DNA from 2 places in the Streptomyces sp. NPDC059787 genome. Region 1 is predicted to be linked to the other one. Evidence: riboswitches for the same ligand, from Rfam matches in the RefSeq annotation. Region 1 holds a riboswitch; the other holds the start of a gene.
What was found. A riboswitch is a leader RNA that binds a small molecule or an ion and turns the genes downstream of it on or off. The one in region 1 is predicted to bind S-adenosylmethionine.

Region 1 (9,143 bases):
GAGTCCACCCCCGCCGTGTCCGGCACCTGGCACTGGGTGGACGACAAGAAGCTGCACTACCGCCCCCAGGACTACTGGCCCGCCCACGCCACCATCGGCGTGCGCAGCACCCTGGAGGGCGTCAAGGTCAACGACCGGCTGCGGGGCGGCAGGTCCGCGCCCCTGACGATCCGCACCGGCGACCGGGTGATAGCCGTCACCGACGCCGCCACGCACCGGCTGACGGTCTACAAGAACGACGAGGAGATCAGGCAGATCCCCGTCACCACCGGCAAGCCCGGCTTCGAGACCCGCAACGGCGTCAAGGTCGTACTCGCCAAGGAACGCCTCGTACGTATGCGCAGTACCACCGTCGGCATCGCCGAGGGTTCGACGGAGTCGTACGACCTGGACGTCGAGTTCGCCACCCGGGTGACCTGGAGCGGCGAGTACGTCCACGCCGCCCCCTGGTCCGTCGGCTCCCAGGGCTACGACAACGTCAGCCACGGCTGCGTCGGCATGAGCACCGACAACGCGGAGTGGTTCTTCGACACCGTCCGCGAGGGCGACATCGTCAAGGTCGAGAACTCGACCGGCGAAACGATGGAACCCTTCGGCAACGGCTACGGCGACTGGAACCTCGACTGGCGGAAATGGCAGGCGGGCAGCGCCCTGACCACCAACAAGCCCCCCGGCCGGGCAGAGCAGGCCCGACTGAGGCCACAGACCGTGTGAAACGCCCCTGGGGCAGCACCTCAGGGGCGCGGGGAACTGCGCGACAAACCACAACGGACCCGCAGTCGCCACGCCACCGGAGGAAGCGAGTTCTCAGGCGCTCTGCAAATTCTTCTGCCGCAGCAGAGACGCCAGCGCCGAGGCGAACTCGACCGGCTCCACCGGCAGGGTGACCGCGGACTCGGCGCGACTCCACGTCGCCAGCCACGCGTCCTGCGGCCTGCCGATCAGCAGAAGCACCGGCGGACAGTTGAACACCTCGTCCTTGATCTGCCGGCACATCCCCATGCCCCCCATCGGCACGGCCTCACCGTCCAGCACGCACACGTCGATGCCGCCCCGGTCCAGCTCGGCCAGTACGGCCGCCGGGGTCGCGCACTCCACGAACTCCACGACGGGCACGTCCGGCGCCGGCCGCCGCCCGGTGGCGAGCCGCACCTGCTCCCGGGTGTTGGCGTCGTCGCTGTAGACCAGCACCGTGGCGGTCGCCTGCATTGTTCCTCCACGCGTAAGAGAGAGGGCACGGCTCTGTCGGGAACTTCGGGTACCGATGGCGCGGATGCTACCCCTTCCGACCGCTTGTCAACACTGGTTCGGACACGCCTTCGAGACGGCTGCGGGACGGCTCCGCCACGGGCCGCGGATGGGCCATCCGGGCAGTCCAGGAGGGCCGAACACACCGAACGGCACCCCCGGGAGTGAGGGCGGGATAAGCGACCGACATAATGTCGGCGTGGCGACAGCAACGACAGTAGATACCGGGCACGCGCACCCGTCGGTCAACCGACCGAACCTCACCAGCGTCGGAACCATCATCTGGCTGAGTTCCGAGCTGATGTTCTTCGCGGCCCTCTTCGCGATGTACTTCACTCTGCGATCGGTGACCGGACCCGACTTCTGGTCGGAGAAGGCCGACGCCCTGAACTTCCCGTTCTCGGCGACGAACACCACGATCCTGGTGCTCTCCTCCCTCACCTGCCAGCTCGGCGTGTTCGCCGCCGAGCGCGGTGACGTGAAGAAGCTCCGGGGCTGGTTCGTCGTCACCTTCATCATGGGCGCGATCTTCATCGGCGGTCAGGTCTTCGAGTACACCGAGCTGGTCAAGCACGAGGGCCTGTCCCTCTCCTCCGACCCGTACGGCTCGGCGTTCTACCTGACCACCGGCTTCCACGGCCTGCACGTGACGGGCGGTCTCATCGCCTTCCTGCTGGTCCTGGGCCGGACCTACGCAGCCAAGAGGTTCACCCACGAGCAGGCGACCGCGGCCATCGTCGTGTCCTACTACTGGCACTTCGTCGATGTCGTCTGGATCGGCCTCTTCGCCACGATCTACATGATCAAGTAGCCGGGCCCACATCCGCGCGCGCCCCTTTCCGGGCGCACCAACCAGAAGCATCGACGCAGAAGATCCTGACACCGGGGTAATCCGTGAAAAAGCTCTCCGCACGACGACGCCATCCGCTGGCGGCGCTCGTCGTCCTACTCCTCGCGCTGGCATGCACCGGGGGGCTCTACGCCGTGTTCGCACCCGCGGACAAGGCGCAGGCCGACGAAACTGCCCAGTCCCTCACGATCGAGGAGGGCAAGAAGCTCTACTCGGTCGGCTGCGCCAGCTGCCACGGCACCGGCGGTCAGGGCACGTCCGACGGCCCGAGCCTGGTGGGCGTGGGCGCCGCGGCCGTCGACTTCCAGGTGAGCACCGGCCGTATGCCGGCCGCCACCTCGCAGGCCGCGCAGGTCCCGGACAAGCCGGCCGTCTACACGCAGGCCGAGATCGACCAGCTGGCGGCGTACATCGCCTCCCTGGGCGCCGGCCCGGCCGTCCCCACCGCCGAGCAGTACGGCCCCGAGGGCGCCGACATCGCCAAGGGCGGCGAACTGTTCCGCAACAACTGCGCGCAGTGCCACAACTTCACCGGCAAGGGCGGTGCGCTCACGCACGGCAAGTACGCCCCGAGCCTTGAGGACGTCGCCCCCAAGCACATCTACGAGGCCATGCTCACCGGCCCGCAGAACATGCCCTCCTTCCCCGACAGCACGCTGACGGAGCAGAACAAGAAGGACATCATCGCGTACCTGGGCGAGGTCAACACCGACGAGTCCGAGAGCCCGGGCGGCATGGCGCTGGGCGGGCTGGGCCCGGTCAGTGAGGGCCTGTTCGGCTGGATCTTCGGTCTCGGCGGACTGATCGCCGTCGCCGTGTGGGTCGCCGCTCGGACCGCAAAGGCCAAGAAGTCATGAGTAGCCAAGACATCCCCGAAGAGAACCTGCCCGCAGCGCAGGACACCACCCACGGCACGGTGAAGGTCGCGGACGAGAAGAACCCGTTCGCCGACCCGGGCCTGCCGCCCCACGAGCACCGGATCCAGGACATCGACGAGCGGGCCGCCAAGCGGTCCGAGCGCGCGGTCGCCCTGATGTTCACGCTGTCGATGCTGGCCACCGTCGGCTTCATCGCCTCGTTCGTGGCGATCCCGGTCGAGAAGATCGTCTACATCTTCCCGCTGGGCCACATCAGCGCCCTGAACTTCGCGCTCGGCGTGACGCTCGGCATCGCCCTGTTCGCCATCGGCGCGGGCGCGGTCCACTGGGCCCGCACCCTGATGTCCGACGAGGAGCTGGCCGACGAGCGGCACCCGATCGAGGCCTCGCCCGAGGTCAAGGCGAAGGTCATGGACGACTTCCGCCAGGGTGCCAAGGAGTCGGCGCTCGGCCGGCGCAAGCTGATCCGCAACACCATGTTCGGCGCCCTCGCCCTGTTCCCGCTCTCCGGCGTCGTGCTGCTGCGCGAGCTCGGGCCGCTGCCCGAGACCAAGCTGCGCCACACCCTGTGGGGCAAGGGCAAGCTGATCGTCAACATGAACACCAACGAGCCGCTGCGGCCGTCGGACCTCATCGTGGGCTCGCTGACCTTCGCCAAGCCCGAGGGCCTGGAGGAGCACGACCACGACTTCCAGAACGAGATCGCCAAGGCTGCCCTGATGCTGATCCGCATCAAGCCGGACGACATCAAGGACAAGCAGTCACTCGAGTGGTCGCACGAGGGCATCCTCGCGTACTCGAAGATCTGCACCCACGTCGGTTGCCCGATCTCCCTGTACGAGCAGCAGACACACCACGCGCTGTGCCCCTGCCACCAGTCCACCTTCGACCTTTCCGACGGTGCCAAGGTCATCTTCGGCCCCGCCGGTCACCCGCTGCCGCAGCTGCGCATCGGCGTGAACGACGAGGGTTACCTCGAAGCGCTCGGCGACTTCGCAGAGCCCGTCGGTCCTGCCTTCTGGGAGCGCGGATGAGTACTACGACGACCCCCGAGTCCCGCTCGCGCGGGAAGGCACCGGCCGGCGAGCGCGTCGCCGACTGGGCCGACGGCCGGCTGGGGATCTACTCCCTGGCCAAGGCCAACATGCGCAAGATCTTCCCGGACCACTGGTCCTTCATGCTGGGCGAGATCTGCCTCTACAGCTTCCTCATCATCATCCTCACGGGTGTGTACCTGACGCTGTTCTTCCACCCGTCGATGAACGAGGTGGAGTACCACGGCAGTTACGTCCCGCTGCAGGGACAGCTGATGAGTGAGGCCTACAAGTCGACGCTGGACATCAGCTTCGACGTCCGTGGCGGTCTGCTGATCCGGCAGATCCACCACTGGGCCGCGGTCATCTTCCTGGCCGGCATGTTCGTGCACATGATGCGCGTCTTCTTCACCGGCGCGTTCCGCAAGCCGCGTGAGATCAACTGGCTGTTCGGCTTCCTGCTGTTCGTCCTCGGCATGTTCACCGGTTTCACCGGTTACTCGCTGCCGGACGACCTGCTCTCCGGAACCGGTGTCCGCTTCACCCAGGGCGCGATCCTGTCCGTGCCGATCGTCGGCACGTACATCTCGATGTTCCTGTTCGGCGGGGAGTTCCCCGGCACCGACTTCGTCGCCCGGTTCTACTCGATCCACATCCTGCTGCTGCCGGGCATCATGCTCGGCCTGGTGGTCGCCCACCTGATCCTGGTCTTCTACCACAAGCACACGCAGTTCGCGGGTGCCGGACGGACCAACAAGAACGTCGTGGGCATGCCGCTGCTGCCGGTCTACATGGCCAAGGCGGGAGGCTTCTTCTTCCTGGTCTTCGGCTTCACCGCCCTGATCGCCGGCATCGCGTCCATCAACCCGATCTGGGCCCTGGGCCCGTACCGTCCGGACATGGTCTCCACGGGCGCCCAGCCCGACTGGTACATGGGCTTCGCCGAGGGTCTGGTCCGCGCCATGCCAGGCTGGGAGATCAACCTCTGGGGCCACACCCTGGTCCTGGGCGTCTTCGTCCCGCTGGTGATCTTCGGTATCTTCCTGGCGGTCATCGCGCTCTACCCGTTCATCGAGTCCTGGATCACCGGGGACAAGCGCGAGCACCACATCCTGGACCGGCCGCGCAACGCGCCGACCCGTACGGCCTTCGGCGTCGCCTGGGTCACGGCGTACATGATCATGCTGATCGGTGGTGGCAACGACATCTTCGCCACCCACTTCAACCTCTCGATCAACGCGGTCACCTGGTTCGTCCGCATCGGCTTCTTCGTGGGACCGGTCATCGCGTTCGTCGTCACCAAGCGGATCTGCCTCGGCCTCCAGCGCCGGGACAAGGACAAGGTGCTGCACGGCCGCGAGTCGGGCATCATCAAGCGCCTGCCGCACGGTGAGTTCATCGAGGTGCACGAGCCGCTCAGCCAGGAGCAGATGTACACCCTCACCGCGCACGAGCAGTACAAGCCGGCCGAGATCGGCCCGACGGTCGACGAGAACGGCGTGAAGCGCAAGGTGAAGGCGACCGAGAAGCTGCGCGCCAAGCTGAGCAAGGGCTACTACGGCGAGGACGCCCAGATCCCGAAGCCGACCGTCGAGGAGTACAAGGAGATCACGAGCGGCCACGGCCACCACTGATCACCTTCAGCGCCTCACCCCAGTCGCCACACGACGGCGAAGGGCCCCCGTCCGTTCTGCGGACGGGGGCCCTTCGCCGTCCCCGGACCTGGATAGGGTGGACACCGGTACCCTGCCGGGTCCCCGGACTCTTCTACGACCATCAGGAGCGGCCATGAGCGCTGTGACCCCCGCTGGAGGCGACACCGCGGCGGGCCGCTCCTGGCCCGCCGTGCTGAACGGACTGCTGGACGGCCGGGACCTGACCGCCGACGACACCGCCTGGGCGATGGACCTGATCATGCGCGGTGAGGCGACCGACGCGCAGATCGCCGGGTTCGCGGTGTCCCTGCGGGCCAAGGGCGAGACCGTCGAGGAGATCACCGGCTGCGTACGGGCGCTGTACGACCACGCCCATGTGATCGAGGTGCCGGGCGAGACCGTCGACATCGTCGGCACCGGCGGCGACGGCGCCAAGACGGTGAACATCTCCACGATGTCCTCGATCGTCGTGGCCGGCACCGGCGCGAAGGTCGTCAAGCACGGCAACCGGGCCGCGTCCTCCGCGTCCGGCGCCTCCGACGTCCTGGAGAAGCTCGGCGTCAATCTGGAGCTGACGCCGCGACGGGTCGCCGAGGTCGCCGAGGAGGCCGGGATCACCTTCTGCTTCGCGGTGAAGTTCCACCCGGCGCTGCGCCACGTCGCCGCCGCGCGGGGCCAGCTGGGCGTCCGCACGGTGTTCAACTTCCTCGGCCCGCTGGCCAACCCGGCACGGGTCAAGGCACAGGCCGTCGGGGTCGCCGACCCGCGGATGGCGCCCATCATGGCCGGGGTCTTCGCCGAGCGAGGCAACTCCACGCTGGTGTTCCGCGGCGACGACGGCCTGGACGAGCTGACGACCACCGCCACCTCCAAGGTGTGGGTGGTCCGCGACGGCAAGGTCGCCGAGGAGGCCTTCGACCCGCGCGACGTCGGCATCGACCTCGTGCCCGTGGAGGCGCTGCGCGGCGCCGACGCCTCCTACAACGCGGAGGTCGCCCGCCGGCTCCTCGACGGCGAACCGGGCCCCGTACGGGACGCGGTGCTGCTGAACTCGGCGGCGGCCCTGGTGGCCCTGGAACCGGGCGACGGCACCCTGACGGAACAGCTCCGCGCCGGAATGGCGAAGGCGGCCGAGTCGATCGACTCAGGGGCCGCCAAGCGGGTCCTGGAACGCTGGGTGACCGTCAGCAACGCGTAAGGCCTGCCCGGCGAGGCGTGCCGGAGACGCGAGGTCCGGTGCGTACTCCTCCACTGCCTTGCAGCCGCACGCTCGGCTTCTCCCCCCGCTCGGCTTCGCTCGAGCGGGGGGACCCCTCATGTGTGGGCCCTCCATGTGTGGGCCCTCCATGTGTGGGCCCTCCATGTGTGGGGCCCTCATGCGCGGGTCCGCATACGTGGGGGCCATGCGTGAGTCCCTGTGCGTGAACCCCCGTGCGCGGGGTCCTCATGTGTGGGTCCGCATACGTGGGGGCCATGCGTGAGCCCCTGTGCGTGGACCCCTGTGCGCGGGGTCCTCATGCGTGGGTCCGCATACGTGGGGCCCGTGCGTGAGCCCCTGTGCGCGGGGTCCTCATGCGTGGGTCCGCATACGTGGGGCCCGTGCGTGAGCCCCTGTGCGCGAATCCCCGTGCGCGGGCCCCCTGCACAAGGGCCCCGTACGCGGCCCCTGTGCGCGGGGCTCCGTGTGTAGGGACCCCCATCGCCCCTGCTCACCAGGTTGCGAGGCACCTCCGGTTTCCTCCGGGGCGATCCGCCGGGCGGGCCCTGCCGCCCGGCGGGGGGATGTCCCGTGATCCGGACATGGGTTGCGGGGCGTCGATCATTTCGCGTACTTTTCTGTCCAGGTCATGAGTGACAGCCATCAGGCCCCGGCCGGCTGTCCGGCAACCCTCCGTCCGTGGCGGGGTGCCCCGGGTGAAGACCAGGCCGTGAGCAGCAAGGCTCACGGCAAGCGCGGACCCCTCGCACACCAGGGGTCCTGGTCGTCGAGGAGTCTCCCGTGAGCAAGCGAATGCGTTAGGGCTGCCGAGCCCCGCCTCCGCGCACCCTTTTTCTCTTCCTTCCGCGCTTGAGCGATGTGCGCTCGCGCGGGGATTCCGCCTGCCTCACCGGGAGTTGTGTCATGTCCGTCCCCACCGTTGCCGCCGGCCGGTCCGTCCGCGCCCCGCTGCCCGTCCTCGGCCGGGACGTCACCGTCCCCCTCGTCACCGGGGGCGAGGTCACCTACGCCGCCCTCGACTACGCCGCCAGCGCCCCCGCCCTCCAGCGGGTCTGGGACGACGTGGCCGCCTACGCGCCGTACTACGGCAGCGTCCACCGGGGCGCCGGATACCTCTCCCAGCTCTCCACCGACCTGTTCGAGAACGCCCGCCGGACCGTCGCCGAGTTCCTCGACTGCCGTACCGGGGACCAGGTGGTCTTCACCCGGTCCACCACCGACTCCCTCAACCTGCTCGCCGCCGCGCTCCCCGACGGCTGCGAGGTCTTCGTCTTCGAGACCGAGCACCACGCCTCCCTGCTGCCCTGGCGGGACGCGCGCGTCACCTGCCTGGACGCCCCGCGCAGCCCCCGCCAGGCGGTGGAGACCCTGGAGCGTGCCCTCGCCGACCGTGCCCCCCACGGCCCCGCCCTGGTCTGCGTCACCGGCGCCTCCAACGTCACCGGCGAGCTGTGGCCCGTACGGGAACTGGCCGCCGCCGCACACGCGCACGGCGCGCGGATCGTGCTGGACGCCGCCCAGCTCGCCCCGCACCACGCCGTCTCGGTGACCGGCCTGGACGTCGACTGGGTCGCCTTCTCCGGACACAAGCTGTACGCGCCCTTCGGCTCCGGCGTGCTGGCCGGCCGCGCCGACTGGCTCCAGGAGGCCGAGCCCTACCTCGCGGGCGGCGGCGCCAGCCGCAAGGTCACCCGGCGCGAGGACGGGGGAGTGGACGTGGAGTGGCACGAGGGCGCCGCCCGTCACGAGGCCGGCTCGCCCAACGTCATCGGCGCCCACGCCGTCGCGTCCGCCTGCAAGGCGCTCACCGAGGCCGGGTTCGAGGCGCTGGCCGCGCGTGAGGAGCGGCTGGTCCGCGCGGTGCGCGAAGGGCTCGTGGACGTGCCCGAGGTGCGGTTCCTGTCCCTGTTCGGGGACGACGCCCCGCGCGTCGGTGTGCTCTCCTTCGTCGTGGAGGGCTGGAACAGCTCCCACTTCGCCGCGGCGCTGTCCGCGGAGTACGGCATCGGGGTGCGGGACGGACTGTTCTGCGCGCACCCGCTGGTGCGGACGCTGCTCGGCAGCGACCCGCAGGCGCAGGGTGAGTGCGGCGCCCCCGAGGCGGGGTCCGGTGAGAAGTCGCTCAACGCGATCCGGGTGAGCTTCGGGGCAGGCACGCCCGACGAGCACGTGGAGCGTTTTGTGCGGGCGGTGCGGGAGCTGGTCCGTGACGGGGCCCGCTGGACCTACCGTACGGTGGACGGCCGCTGCGTCCCGGAC
Region 2 (13,187 bases), on a different contig from region 1:
TACCGCCGGCCGGCTGGGGGTGCTGGACGCCTCCGAGTGTCCGCCGACCTTCAACACCGATCCGGCGCGGGTCGTCGGTCTGATCGCGGGCGGTCCCGACGCCGTGGTCACCTCGGTGGAGGGTGCCGAGGACTCGCGCGAGCTGGCCGAGGCCGACCTGGCCGCGCTGGAGCTGACCGCCGACGACACGGTGGTCGGTGTCTCCGCCTCCGGCCGGACCCCGTACGCGGTCGGCGCCGTCGCGTACGCCCGTGCGCTCGGTGCCCTCACCGTGGGCCTGGCCTGCAACCGGGGCAGTGCGCTGGCGGCGGCGGCCGAGCACGGCATCGAGGTCGTCGTGGGCCCGGAGTTCCTCACCGGTTCCACGCGCCTGAAGGCCGGTACCGCGCAGAAGCTGGTGCTGAACATGCTGTCGACGATCACGATGATCCGGCTGGGCAAGACGTACGGGAACCTGATGGTCGACGTGCGGGCCTCCAACGAGAAGCTGCGCGCCCGTTCCCGCCGTATCGTCGCGCAGGCGACGGGTGCGGCGGACGACGTCATCGAGCGGGCCCTGACCGCCACGGACGGCGAGGTCAAGCACGCGATCCTGGTGATCCTGGCGGACGTGGACGGTCCGACGGCCGCCCGTCTGCTCGCGGAGTCCGACGGCCGTCTGCGCGCGGCGCTCACCAGGGCGCGGGAGTAGAGGGAATCCGTGGGCGGATACTGGAGAGCACCCGACCCGGAGACGAACCATGAACCACGCGCAGCTCACCGCCCTGGGCCGCGCCCTGCGCGTGCTCGGGGAGCACGGCGAGGCGCTGTCCGCCGACACCCCGGACGCCCGGCTGCACGAAGTGAAGGACGACCTGCGGCGGGCCCTGGACCTGCTGGAGGAGAGCGTCACCACGGCCGCGCCCAGCACGCGTTGCGCCGAGCACCCGACCGGACCGGTCGACAAGAGCGCCCCCGACCTGTGCCTGCTCTGCGAGACCCGGCGCCGCACCGCCCGCCGCGCCGAGTTCAACGGCCCGGCCCCGCAGGCCCGGCCCGCCGGGCCCGTGCAGTCCCGGTACGGGGTGCGCGGTGACCGGCCGCAGCCGCAGCAGCGCTGGCTGCCGGAGCTGTGGAACGGGCAGACGTGGCAGCTGTGCGGCACCCCGCGCCGGGACCGGCGCGAGGCGGAACTGTTCGTCGCGGCGCAGCGACGCGGGCCCCGGCCCGCCATGGCGTACCGGATCGTCCACGAGTTCACCGACTACGAGGTGCTGCGCGTGTGGGGGACACCGGTCAGGGTCGACATCGAGCCGATGGGCGGCAATCCCTGAAGGGGCGCGGGGAACTGCGCACGGGGTCTGGGGCGGAGCCCCAGGGACGGGAAGGGAAGGGGCGGCGGGGGCGAGAAACACCACCGCGACGGCCCACCCACCGCGGACAACCGCAGCTCCCGGGCCCCGCCACGACCCCGAACACGGCAACGGCCGCCGCCCCGGGGTTCCCGGGACGGCGGCCGTCATCCGGCAGCGCCGACCGGCCCTACGCCTTCGACGGCTCCGCCACGCGCCCCGCGACGGCGTCCTCCGCCCCCGCGGCCCGCTGCCGCGGAATGAAGCCGGCGATGACGAAGCCGAGCAGCGCCGCCCCGGCCCCGAGCGCCAGCACCGTACGGAAGGCGTCCTCGGACGGCAGTGCGAACCCGCCGAACTCCGTGGTCATCTGGGCCAGGACGACACCGGCGACGGCACTGGCGACGGAGGTGCCGATGGACCGCATGAGGGTGTTGAGGGCGTTGGCGGCACCCGTCTCGGAGGCGGGCACGGCGCCCATGATCAGCGTGGGCATCGCACCGTAGGTGAAGCCGATGCCGGCGCCGATGACGCAGGACGCCAGCACGAAGTGCCAGACCTCGCTCATGAGCAGGACGTTCAGGCCGTAGCCGGCGGCCACGATCAGGGCGCCGATCATGAGCGTCACCTTCGGGCCCTTGGCGCGGGAGACGAGCGCGGAGACCGGGGCCAGCGCCATCATCACCAGGCCGGACGGCGCCATGACCAGACCGGCCGTCAGCAGCGACTGGCCCAGGCCGTAGCCGGTCTCCTCCGGGAGCTGCAGCACCTGCGGGATGACCAGGGACATCGAGAACATCGCGAAGCCGATGGCGATCGAGGCGAGGTTGGTGATCAGCACCTGGGGGCGGGCCGTGCTGCGCAGGTCCACCAGCGGCTGGTCGTTGCGCAGCTCGTAGAAGCCCCAGGCCACCAGGATCACGACGGCCGCCGCGAACAGGCCGAGGGTGGTGCCGCTCGCCCAGCCCCAGTCGCCGCCCTTGGAGATCGCCAGCAGCAGACAGATCAGTCCGGCCGCCATGCCGATCGAGCCGGGCAGGTCGAACCGGCCACCGGTGCGCACCTTCGACTCCGGCACCATGATCAGCACCAGGACCAGCGCGACCACACCCAGCGCGGCCGAGATCCAGAAGAGCATGTGCCAGTCGAAGTTGTCGGCGATGAGCGCGGCGACGGGCAGGCCGAGGGCACCGCCGACGCCGAGCGAGGCGCTGATCATCGCGGTGGCCGAGCCCAGCTTCTCCGCGGGCAGTTCGTCGCGCAGGATGCTGATGCCGAGCGGGATCACACCGGACGACAGGCCCTGCAGGGCGCGGCCGACGATCATCGGGACCAGGGAGTCGCTGAGTCCGGCGACCACGGAGCCGACCACCAGCATGGCCATGCTGACCAGCAGCATGCGGCGCTTGCCGTACATGTCGCCGAGGCGGCCCATGACGGGCGTGGCGACGGCGGCGGCGAGCAGGGTGGCGGTGATGGCCCAGGCGGTGTCCGCGGCGGAGGCGTTCAGGTACTGCGGCAGTTGCCCCACGATCGGGATCACCAGGGTCTGCATCAGCGAGACCACGATGCCGCCGAAGGCCAGTACGGGCACCACGGCACCGGTCTTGGGCGGCGCGGCGGTGCCGGGCGTGGGGGAACGGTCGAGTGCGTCGGACATGAAGGAGGTCTCCGTCGTGACTCAGGCCAATACTTGACTCAGGCAACTTTAAGGCGATTGATTGACTTAAGCAAATTAAAAACGGGTGACGCGCGGATGGCGCCCCCGCTTCCGGGGGCGCCATCGACCGGCTCAGCTCGGCGTCTTCACGGGACACCGACCCGCACGACGTCAGCTCGGCGTCTTCACGGACGCCGGCTCGTACGGCGTCAGCTCGGCGTCTTCACGGACGCCGGCTCGTACGGCGTCAGCTCAGGGTCCGCATGGACACCGACCCGCACGACGTCAGCTCAGGGTCCGCATGGACACCGACCCGCACGACGTCAGCTCAGGGTCCGCATGGACACCGACCCGCACGACGTCAGCTCAGCGTCTTCATGGACGCCGGCTCGTACGGCGTCAGCTCGTCGAAGCGGCCGGCCAGCACCTTGGCCGCCCAGTTCGGGTCCTGGAGCAGCGCACGGCCCACGGCGACGAGGTCGAACTCGTCCCGCTCCATCCGGTCGAGCAGGTTGTCGATGCTGCCGAGCTCGGCACCCTGCCCCTGGAAAGCCTTGAGGAACTCGCCGTTCAGCCCGACGGAGCCGACGGTGATGGCGGGCCTGCCGGTCAGCTTCTTCGTCCAGCCGGCCAGGTTGAGGTCGGAGTCCTCGAACTCCGGCAGCCAGTAGCGGCGCGTGGACGCGTGGAAGGCGTCGACACCGGCCGCGGCGAGCGGGGCGAGGATCGCCTCCAGTTCCTGGGGCGTCTCGGCGAGCCGGGCGTCGTAGGCGTCCTGCTTCCACTGCGAGTACCGGAAGATCACGGGGAACTCGGGCGACACGGCGGCACGCACCGCCGCCACGATCTCCGCCGCGAACCGCGCACGGGCCACCGGGTCACCGCCGTAGGCGTCGGTGCGGCGGTTGGTGCCGGACCACAGGAACTGGTCGATGAGATAGCCGTGGGCGCCGTGCAGCTCCACACCGTCGAAGCCGATGCGCTCGGCGTCGGCGGCGGCCCGGGCGAACGCGGCGACGACGTCGTCGATGTCGGTCTGCGTCATCGCCTCGCCCTTGCCCTCGGTGCCGTCCGTGCGCACCCCGGACGGGCCGACCGCCGGGGCCTCGGGGTACGGCGCCTGACCCTGCTCGCGGACCATGCCGATGTGCCAGAGCTGCGGCACGATCGTGCCGCCCGCCGCGTGCACCGCCTCGGCGACCTCCGCCCAGCCCGCGAGCTGCTCCTCCCCGTGGAACCGCGGCACCCGGTCGCTCAGCCCGGCCGACTCGTGCCCCACGTACGTCCCCTCGGTGACGATCAGCCCGACACCGGCCGCGGCGCGACGCGAGTAGTACGACACCACGTCCGCACCGGGCACACCGCCCGGCGAGAACATCCGGGTCATCGGCGCCATGGCGATGCGGTTGGGGACGGTCAGGCCGTTGATCGTGACGGGCCGGGAGAGGAGCCCGGCGGCTCGGGCGGCGGTGTCCGGGGAGGTGGTGGTCACGTGGGGGCTCCTCTGCTTTGCATACCGGTTAGTACGTGCGCATGCATTAAATGCACGCTCAGCACCAACCGGGAAGCGGGGAGAGGCATTCCCCTCGGGCCCCGGACGTGACGCCGGTCACGGGACGCCCTCCCGCGCACCGGGGTACGGTCGCCCGATGAGAACACGCCTCCTGCGCTTCGGCCTGTACGCGGACGAGGAAGGACTGGCGTGGGCCGGCTCGGTCGTCGACCGGGCCGTGGAGCTCCGGAACGCCCGGACCGTCGGCCGGGACGTCCTCCGCACGCTCCCCGGCAGCGGTACGACGACCGCCGACCTCTACGACCACCTGGCGCAGCAGTGGGCCTGGGAGCACCCGGGCCGAAGCAGCGGCGCACGGGAGCCGGTCGAGCTGCGCGTCCGTCTGGTGTGCTCGCTGCGGACCTGGCGGGCGGTCCGCAAGGCGGTGCTGCGGGGCCTGTGCCCGCAGGGCACGGCACCGCACGTCTGCCGCGTGCCGTGGTGCGCCGCCTGAAACGCCGCACGCCCGAAGCCCGGGCAATGTCACAAAGCGGCCACACCCCGCCGTACCGCGGGAGGCCGGCGCCTTATGAGCGCAGGATTACCCGCATGGGGGACAACGCCCACCGCTGACCACATGAGGGGCTGCCGTGACGGGGGCACGCATCGGGGACTACTCGATCGAACGCAAGCTGGGCAGCGGAGGCATGGGATCCGTCTATCTGGGGCGTTCGCGTTCCGGCCGGGCCGTCGCCATCAAGGTGATCCGGCCCGAGTACGCGGCCGACCCACGGTTCAGGGACCGATTCCGCAAGGAGGTCGAGGCCGCCCGCAGGGTCGGCGGCTTCCATACGGCGGCGGTGGTGGACGCCGACCCCGACGCGGCACAGCCATGGATGGCGAGCGCGTACGTCAAAGGACCGACGCTGGCCGAAGCCGTCGCCCGGCGCGGCCCCCTCGACGAAGCCGGACTCCGGTCCCTCGCCGCCGCGCTGGCCGAGGCACTGGAAGCGATCCACGGCTGCGGGCTGGTGCACCGCGACCTCAAACCGGGCAACATCATCCTGGCCGAGGACGGCCCCCGCGTCCTGGACTTCGGAATCGCCCAGGCGCTGGAGGGCACCCGGCTGACCGTCGACGGCGCGGCTGTCGGAACCCCGGGGTTCATCGCACCCGAGCAGGTCCTGGGCCGCGCGATCACCGGGGCGTGCGACGTCTTCGCCCTCGGCGCCGTACTGGTAGCCGCGGCCGGCGGCAGCGCCTTCGGGGAGGGGTCGCCGTACGGGCTGATGTACCGGGCGGTGCACGACACCCCGGATGTGACCGCGCTGCCCGCCGCCCTGCGCCCCCTCGCTGAAGCCTGCCTCCGCAAGGAACCCGAACAACGGCCGTCACCAAGGCGGTTACTGGACCTGTGCGCAGACCGTACCGATCACACGGCCACCGTGACCGACCCCCCGGACGCCCCCTTCCACGCATCCCCCACCGTGACGGCCGGCCGTCCCCGCCCCGAGGCCCCGCCCACGCCTCCGCCCCCACCCCCGCACCGGCCGCCGGACCCTCCCCGGCCCTCGACCGCCCCCCGCCGACGTGCGAGAACCACGCCGCCGCTCGCCCTCTACCGGCGCAACCGCCGGAGCTGGACGATCCTGATCACGCGAAACCTGCTCGTCATGGCCGGGTTCGTCACGACGACCGTGCTGGGCAGCATCCACGACCTGCCCGACTCGGTCCCCCTGACAGGATTCCTCGGCTCTTTCTTCACGGCCATCCGGCTGGTCGGCCTGTACGGAAGCACCAACGACGGAATCGTGATCAACGAGTTGGGCATCGGGATGGGCTCCCCGGGCAATCTGGCCGTGCTGCGCTGGACGGACATGAGGTCCCTGGAACTGGCCGACGGCGCCAGGGAGACGTGGCTGACCGTCCGGTGCGGTGAGCGGCAGTACCTCCCCCTGGCCTTCCACCGCCCGCTGTGGGTCCGCAACAAACGGAACGGAACCATTCACATCCGCACCCGATGGCTGCGGCCCATCGGCGACACGCCTCCGCTCCCGGACGCCTTGCGCGCCTTCGCCGCACACCGGCACGTCCCCCTGACGGAGACCCGGGCCGGCTGACCGGACTCCCGAAGCTCAAGTACCGAGCTCCGAGCCCTCTTTTCAAGGAACGGGCGGAGGGTCCCACCCGCCCTCCCACCCCCGCGTGTTGACTTGACGCGTCCGGCTCGCCACGCAAGGTCACGAACGTCTGGCGTGCCCGCATAACGAACAGCCACCGCCCGGTGCACACAACACCTGCGGGGGCCTGACCTACAAGATCGAGAGAAAGTCGATCCCATGGCTGCCGCCCAGCCTGGTCCTGCTCGCCTGTCCGCGCACGGCTCCCCGCACCCGATGGCCAATCCGGGTTACGGAAAACGCACCGTGCCGGGCCAACACCGGCGCACGCGGCATGACTTCACGCACCTCCCGCCCCGGGAGGCGGCCGTCGCCGCCTTCATCGACCGGCTCACCGACGGCGCCGACATCTCGGTGAAGACGCCGGCCAGGACGCTCCCGTACGGACAGCGCTCCCTGCGGACCGCCCTCAACAACCTTCAGCGCACAGGCCACTTGCGCCGCGGCCGGGAAACCGTCGCGGCAGGGGACACCGGGAGTGGCACACGCTGGATCACCCGATCGTGGTGGTCGCCCACCGCACGCGACGACGACTGGTGGGCGGCGTTCACCCGCGGCGACGTACCGGGCGAGGACGCCGCCCCGCCTGAACGCGCCCGCCCCACCCGCTCCCGCGCCCACCTCCTCCTCGCCGCCCTCGGCCGTGACACCCCCGCGCTGTCGCTCTCCCGGACCGACTGCGCGCGGCTCGCCCCGCTGGTGGAGGAGTGGTTCGCGCGCGGTGCCACCGACGAGGCCGTACGTGCCGCACTCACCGCCGGCCTGCCCACTCCCGTGCGCCATCCGGCGGCCCTGCTACGCCGTCGCCTGACCGACAAGCTGCCGCCGGAGCCGCTGCCCGCTCCGGCTCCTGGAGTGCGCGAAATGCCGGGCGCCGGGTCGTCCGGAGGTGTTGCCGGGCGGCATCTGCGGCGCGTGTCGGGGCGAACGCGCCCCCCGCCCGCCCCGACACGCCCCTGTCGGCATCGACCGCGACAGCGACACGGTCAAGGTATACAGCGAGCCCAAGAACGGCCGCTACCAGCAGTCTCCGTCCTACCCCTGGGGAACCACCGTCGTACTCCCCTCCCCCGTGGACATCACCCTCGACACCGAGGAACTCAAGGAGTACGCGGACTGACCCCACACACGCCCGAGGGCGGCACCCCCTGCCACACAGGGGGTGCCGCCCTCGGTCGTACGACGGACGGATCCGATCCTCGAATAAGGATCAGAAGTCCATGTCACCGCCCGGCATGCCGCCGCCGGCCGGGGCCGCGGCCTTCTCCGGCTTGTCGGCGATGACGGCCTCGGTGGTGAGGAACAGCGCGGCGATGGAGGCGGCGTTCTGCAGCGCGGAGCGCGTCACCTTCGCCGGGTCGATGATGCCCTCGGCGATCATGTCGACGTACTCGCCGGTCGCGGCGTTCAGGCCGTGGCCGACCGTGAGGTTGCGGACCTTCTCCACGACAACGCCGCCCTCGAGACCACCGTTGACGGCGATCTGCTTCAGCGGGGCCTCCAGCGCGAGCTTCACGGCGTTGGCGCCGGTCGCCTCGTCACCGTCGAGCTCCAGCTTCTCGAAGACCTGGGAGGCCTGCAGCAGGGCCACGCCACCACCGGCGACGATGCCCTCCTCGACGGCCGCCTTGGCGTTGCGCACGGCGTCCTCGATGCGGTGCTTGCGCTCCTTGAGCTCCACCTCGGTGGCGGCACCGGCCTTGATGACCGCGACACCGCCGGCGAGCTTCGCCAGGCGCTCCTGCAGCTTCTCGCGGTCGTAGTCCGAGTCGCTGTTCTCGATCTCGGCGCGGATCTGGTTCACGCGGCCCTGGACCTGGTCGGCCGAGCCGGCACCGTCGACGATGGTGGTCTCGTCCTTGGTGATGACGACCTTGCGGGCCTTGCCCAGCAGGTCGAGCGTCGCGTTCTCCAGCTTGAGGCCGACCTCCTCGGAGATGACCTCGCCGCCCGTGAGGATGGCGATGTCGCCGAGCATGGCCTTGCGGCGGTCACCGAAGCCCGGGGCCTTGACGGCGACGGACTTGAAGGTGCCGCGGATCTTGTTGACGACCAGGGTCGACAGGGCCTCGCCCTCGACGTCCTCGGCGATGATCAGCAGCGGCTTGCCCGACTGCATGACCTTCTCCAGGAGCGGGAGCAGGTCCTTGACGTTGGAGACCTTGGAGTTCGCGATCAGGATGTACGGGTCGTCGAGGACGGCCTCCATACGCTCCATGTCGGTGGCGAAGTACGCCGAGATGTAGCCCTTGTCGAAGCGCATACCCTCGGTGAGCTCCAGCTCCAGACCGAAGGTCTGGGACTCCTCGACGGTGATGACGCCTTCCTTGCCGACCTTGTCCATGGCCTCGGCGATGAGCTCGCCGATCTGGGTGTCGGCGGCGGAGATGGAGGCCGTGGAGGCGATCTGCTCCTTGGTCTCGACATCCTTCGCCTGCTCGAGCAGGGCACCGGAGACGGCCTCGACGGCCTTCTCGATGCCGCGCTTCAGAGCCATCGGGTTGGCGCCGGCGGCCACGTTGCGCAGACCCTCGCGCACCAGGGCCTGGGCGAGGACGGTCGCGGTGGTCGTACCGTCACCGGCGACGTCGTCCGTCTTCTTGGCGACTTCCTTGACCAGCTCGGCGCCGATCTTCTCGTACGGGTCCTCGAGCTCGATCTCCTTGGCGATGGACACACCATCGTTGGTGATCGTGGGGGCGCCCCACTTCTTCTCGAGGACGACGTTGCGGCCCTTGGGGCCGAGCGTCACCTTGACGGCGTCCGCGAGCTGGTTCATGCCGCGCTCGAGGCCGCGCCGCGCCTCCTCGTCGAACGCGATGATCTTGGCCATGTGAAGTGGTCCCTCCAGGACTGGGGGTGATTCCTTCGGACCGCGCCCGCGCCCGCGACGGACGGCTCGCCGACCCCGTGGTTCCTTGCCCCACACGGCCCGCGGGCCTCACCGACCCGGTCCTTCGTTGTCACTCTCACCTTCAGAGTGCTAACGCCAATGATTAGCACTCGACCCATGCGAGTGCAAGCGCCCATGAGGAGTACACGGGGGCGCTCGGCCGTACGCGAACACCTCTCGGCCGCGCGCGGGCACGGCGAAGGGCCCGCACCCCGGGAGGTGCGGGCCCTTCGCCGGCAGAAGATGCTTGCGGCTGGCAGCGCGTTCAGGCGCTGAGACGAACCATGTCGGCCTGCGGGCCCTTCTGACCCTGCGAGATCTCGAACTCGACCCGCTGGCCTTCTTCGAGGGTGCGGTAGCCGTCCATCTGGATCGCGCTGTAGTGGACGAAAACATCCGCACCACCGTCGACCGCGATGAAGCCGTACCCCTTCTCCGCGTTGAACCACTTGACGGTGCCCTGAGCCATGCCTAACTCCCCTATTACTGGCCCTTGCACAGATCCACACTTCGCGGATCCGGGTCAGACCTCACCCCCCAACGGTTGGGGGCGTGCGCCGGAACGCGTCGACCGCGGCTGAATGTATCTGTCCAACTGCCGTCTGCAACAGGTCAATCGGACGAGAAATCTGGACGACGCCGGTCCGGAATGTGGCGAGAATTCGCCTTAATCCAGGGCAAGTCGGGCCACGCGAAGGTCACAAATGCCGCGAAAGGTGCCCACACTTTGGCTACATCCAGTCGGGCCCGCGGCAGGAATTCAGTGTTTCCGATCAGTGGATCGGGAGCGCGTTCCCCAACTCTATCGCGCTCAATCCCATGGAATTGCCCCCTCCGCTTCTCTCACGGAGGGGGCAAAGTCCCAAACGCTCGGTAACCGTCATTACCGAAGGTAATGATCAGCCGCCGGCCACCGCCGGAATGATCGACACGCCGGCCCCGTCCGGGGTCGTCGTCTCGAGCCCCTGCTCGAACCGCACGTCGTCGTCATTGACGTAGACGTTCACGAACCGCCGCAACTTGCCCTGATCGTCCAGCACCCGGGCGGCGATCCCGGTGTGGTTCTTCTCCAGGTCCTGGATGACCTCGCCGAGGGTCGCACCCTCGGCGGCAACCTCGGCCTGCCCACCGGTGTAGGTGCGCAGGATGGTGGGGATACGAACAGTCACGCTCACGACAAAACCTCCGGAAGGGACAGCACCCTAGGGGCGCGGGGAACTGCGCGACCGGCCACAGACGGCCCGCGGACGAACGACTCAGACAAGCCCGGCTTCACGGAACGACTCAAGGCTCGGACGGATCGTCGCGGTCAGCCCCGTGCCGGCCACCGCGTCCAGCGTCTTCAGACCATCCCCGGTGTTCAGCACAACCGTGGTCAGGGACGGGTCGAGGGCACCGCTCTCGAGCAGCTTCCTGGTCACGCCGACCGTGACACCCCCCGCGGTCTCCGCGAAGATCCCCTCGGTGCGCGCCAGCAGCTTGATCGCGTCGACGATCTGCCCGTCGTTCACGTCCTCCACCGCCCCGCCCGTCCGGCGGGCGATGTCCAGCACGTACGGCCCGTCCGCCGGGTTCCCGATCGCCAGCGACTTGGCGATCGTGTCCGGCTTCTGCGGACGTACGACGTCGTGCCCCGCCTTGTACGCGGTGGACACCGGCGAGCACCCCTCGGCCTGCGCGCCGAAGATCCTGTACGGCTTGTCCTCGACCAGCCCGAGCGCGATCAGCTCCTGCAGCCCCTTGTCGATCTTCGTGAGCTGGGAGCCGGAGGCGATCGGGATCACGATCTGGTCCGGGAGCCGCCAGCCGAGCTGCTCGCAGATCTCGTACGCGAGGGTCTTGGACCCCTCCGCGTAGTACGGCCGCAGGTTGACGTTGACGAAGCCCCAGCCCTCGCCGGCCGGGTCGCCGATCAGCTCGGAGCAGAAGCGGTTCACGTCGTCGTAGTTGCCCTCGATGCCGACGAGTTCACCGCCGTAGACGGCGGCCATGACGACCTTGCCCTGCTCCAGGTCGTGCGGGATGAACACGCAGGACCGGAAGCCCGCCCGGGCCGCGGCGGCACCGACGGCGCCGGCGAGGTTGCCGGTGGAGGAGCAGGAGAGGGTGGTGAAGCCGAAGGCGCGGGCGGCCTCGATGGCCTGGGCGACGACGCGGTCCTTGAAGGAGTGCGTCGGGTTGCCGGAGTCGTCCTTGACGAACAGCTTGCCGGCGTCGACACCCAGCTCACGCGCGAGGTTGTCGGCCTGGACGAGCTTGGTCCAGCCGGGGTTCAGGTTCGGCTTGGTCGCCACGTCCGCCGGGACGGGCAGCAGCGGCGCGTAGCGCCAGATGTTCGCGGGTCCCGCTTCGATCCGCTTGCGGAGCTCCTCGGTGTCGTGGGCCGAGAAGTCGTACGCGATCTCCAGCGGGCCGAAACACTCCTCGCAGGCGAAGACGGGGCCGAGGGGGACGCGGTGCCCGCATTCGCGGCAGGAGAGCGCCGCGGCCGGACCGAGGTCTACGGCGGCGGAATCGGTGGTGCTTGCAACAGTCTGCACAGCCATGGAGGCGAGGCCCTTTCTCCTCATCTTCCTCACGACGCACCTCGCCGTGAGACGGATTTGGCACCTTCCCTAGCCGGGAGCCTCGCCACGTCCGTGTGACAAGAACCGACTGGAGGGTTGCCGGGGCTTCATCGGGCCGTATCCCTCTGCCCCTCTGGATGAGCGGTGTTCAGTTGTCGTCCGCGCGGTGACCCCGGCATGCGGTGGTCATCGGCGTTGTTCAAGACTGTAACCGAAGGCCTGCATGGTTGAGATAGTCGTCCGTACCGCGAGATGGATCACAGGCCAGTGAGGAGCCCGGGACCGTGCTGGAAGAAGTCGAGCGCTGGCTGATCGACCGTTCCTGGTCCGTGGCCGACCGCCCGCTCCACCGGATCCTGGCGGCGAAACGCGCGACGGGTCAGACGGTGAGCGTGGTGCTGCCCGCGCTCGACGAGGAGGCGACGGTCGGCGAGATCGTGTCGGTGATCCGGCACGACCTGGTGCTCCAGGTCCCGCTGGTCGACGAGGTGGTGGTGGTCGACTCGGGTTCGACCGACCGCACGGCCGAGGTGGCGGCGGCGGCGGGCGCGCGAGTGGTGCACCGGGACGCGATCCTGCCCCGGATACCGGCGGTGCCCGGCAAGGGCGAGGTGCTGTGGCGCTCCCTGCTCGTCACCCGCGGGGACATCGTGTGCTTCGTCGACGCGGATCTGCGGGAGTTCTCCTCCGACTTCGTCTCCGGCATCGTCGGCCCGCTGCTCACCGAGCCGGACGTGCACCTGGTCAAGGCGATGTACGACCGTCCGCTGGGCTCCGCCGCCGGTCAGGGCGGCCGGGTCACGGAGCTGATGGCCCGCCCGCTGCTGAACATGCACTGGCCCCAGCTCGCCGGCTTCGTCCAGCCGCTCGGCGGCGAGTACGCGGCCCGCCGCACCCTGCTGGAACAGCTCCCGTTCCCGGTCGGGTACGGCGTCGAGCTGGGCATGCTGGTCGACGCCCTGCACCTGGTGGGCCTGGACGCCCTCGCCCAGGTGGACGTCGGCGTCCGCGTCCACCGCCACCAGGACGGCCAGGCCCTCGGCCGGATGGCCGCCGCGATCTAC

Region 2: linked by a shared signal. The riboswitch ahead of thrC (threonine synthase) and the one ahead of ACFV5H_RS37165 (aminotransferase class V-fold PLP-dependent enzyme) in region 1 are both predicted to bind S-adenosylmethionine.

Annotation. Positions count from the first base shown of each region.
Region 1 is NZ_JBHWHX010000089.1:114-9,256, reverse strand. It holds gene ACFV5H_RS37200 (Ig-like domain-containing protein) at 1-714, shown strand, start outside; gene ACFV5H_RS37195 (hypothetical protein) at 808-1,209, opposite strand; gene ACFV5H_RS37190 (heme-copper oxidase subunit III) at 1,448-2,059, shown strand; gene ACFV5H_RS37185 (c-type cytochrome) at 2,143-2,955, shown strand; gene ACFV5H_RS37180 (Rieske 2Fe-2S domain-containing protein) at 2,952-4,010, shown strand; gene ACFV5H_RS37175 (cytochrome bc complex cytochrome b subunit) at 4,007-5,644, shown strand; gene trpD (anthranilate phosphoribosyltransferase) at 5,799-6,863, shown strand; SAM riboswitch class IV at 7,509-7,625, shown strand; gene ACFV5H_RS37165 (aminotransferase class V-fold PLP-dependent enzyme) at 7,788-9,143, shown strand, end outside.
Region 2 is NZ_JBHWHX010000031.1:2,634-15,820, reverse strand. It holds gene murQ (N-acetylmuramic acid 6-phosphate etherase) at 1-691, shown strand, start outside; gene ACFV5H_RS25910 (hypothetical protein) at 741-1,313, shown strand; gene ACFV5H_RS25905 (MFS transporter) at 1,522-2,991, opposite strand; gene ACFV5H_RS25900 (NADH:flavin oxidoreductase) at 3,353-4,483, opposite strand; gene ACFV5H_RS25895 (hypothetical protein) at 4,641-4,997, shown strand; gene ACFV5H_RS25890 (serine/threonine-protein kinase) at 5,134-6,603, shown strand; gene ACFV5H_RS25885 (hypothetical protein) at 7,556-7,783, shown strand; gene groL (chaperonin GroEL) at 7,874-9,496, opposite strand; gene ACFV5H_RS25875 (cold-shock protein) at 9,822-10,025, opposite strand; gene ACFV5H_RS25870 (ubiquitin-like small modifier protein 1) at 10,456-10,731, opposite strand; gene thrC (threonine synthase) at 10,813-12,102, opposite strand; SAM riboswitch class I at 12,120-12,267, opposite strand; gene ACFV5H_RS25860 (glucosyl-3-phosphoglycerate synthase) at 12,408-13,187, shown strand, end outside.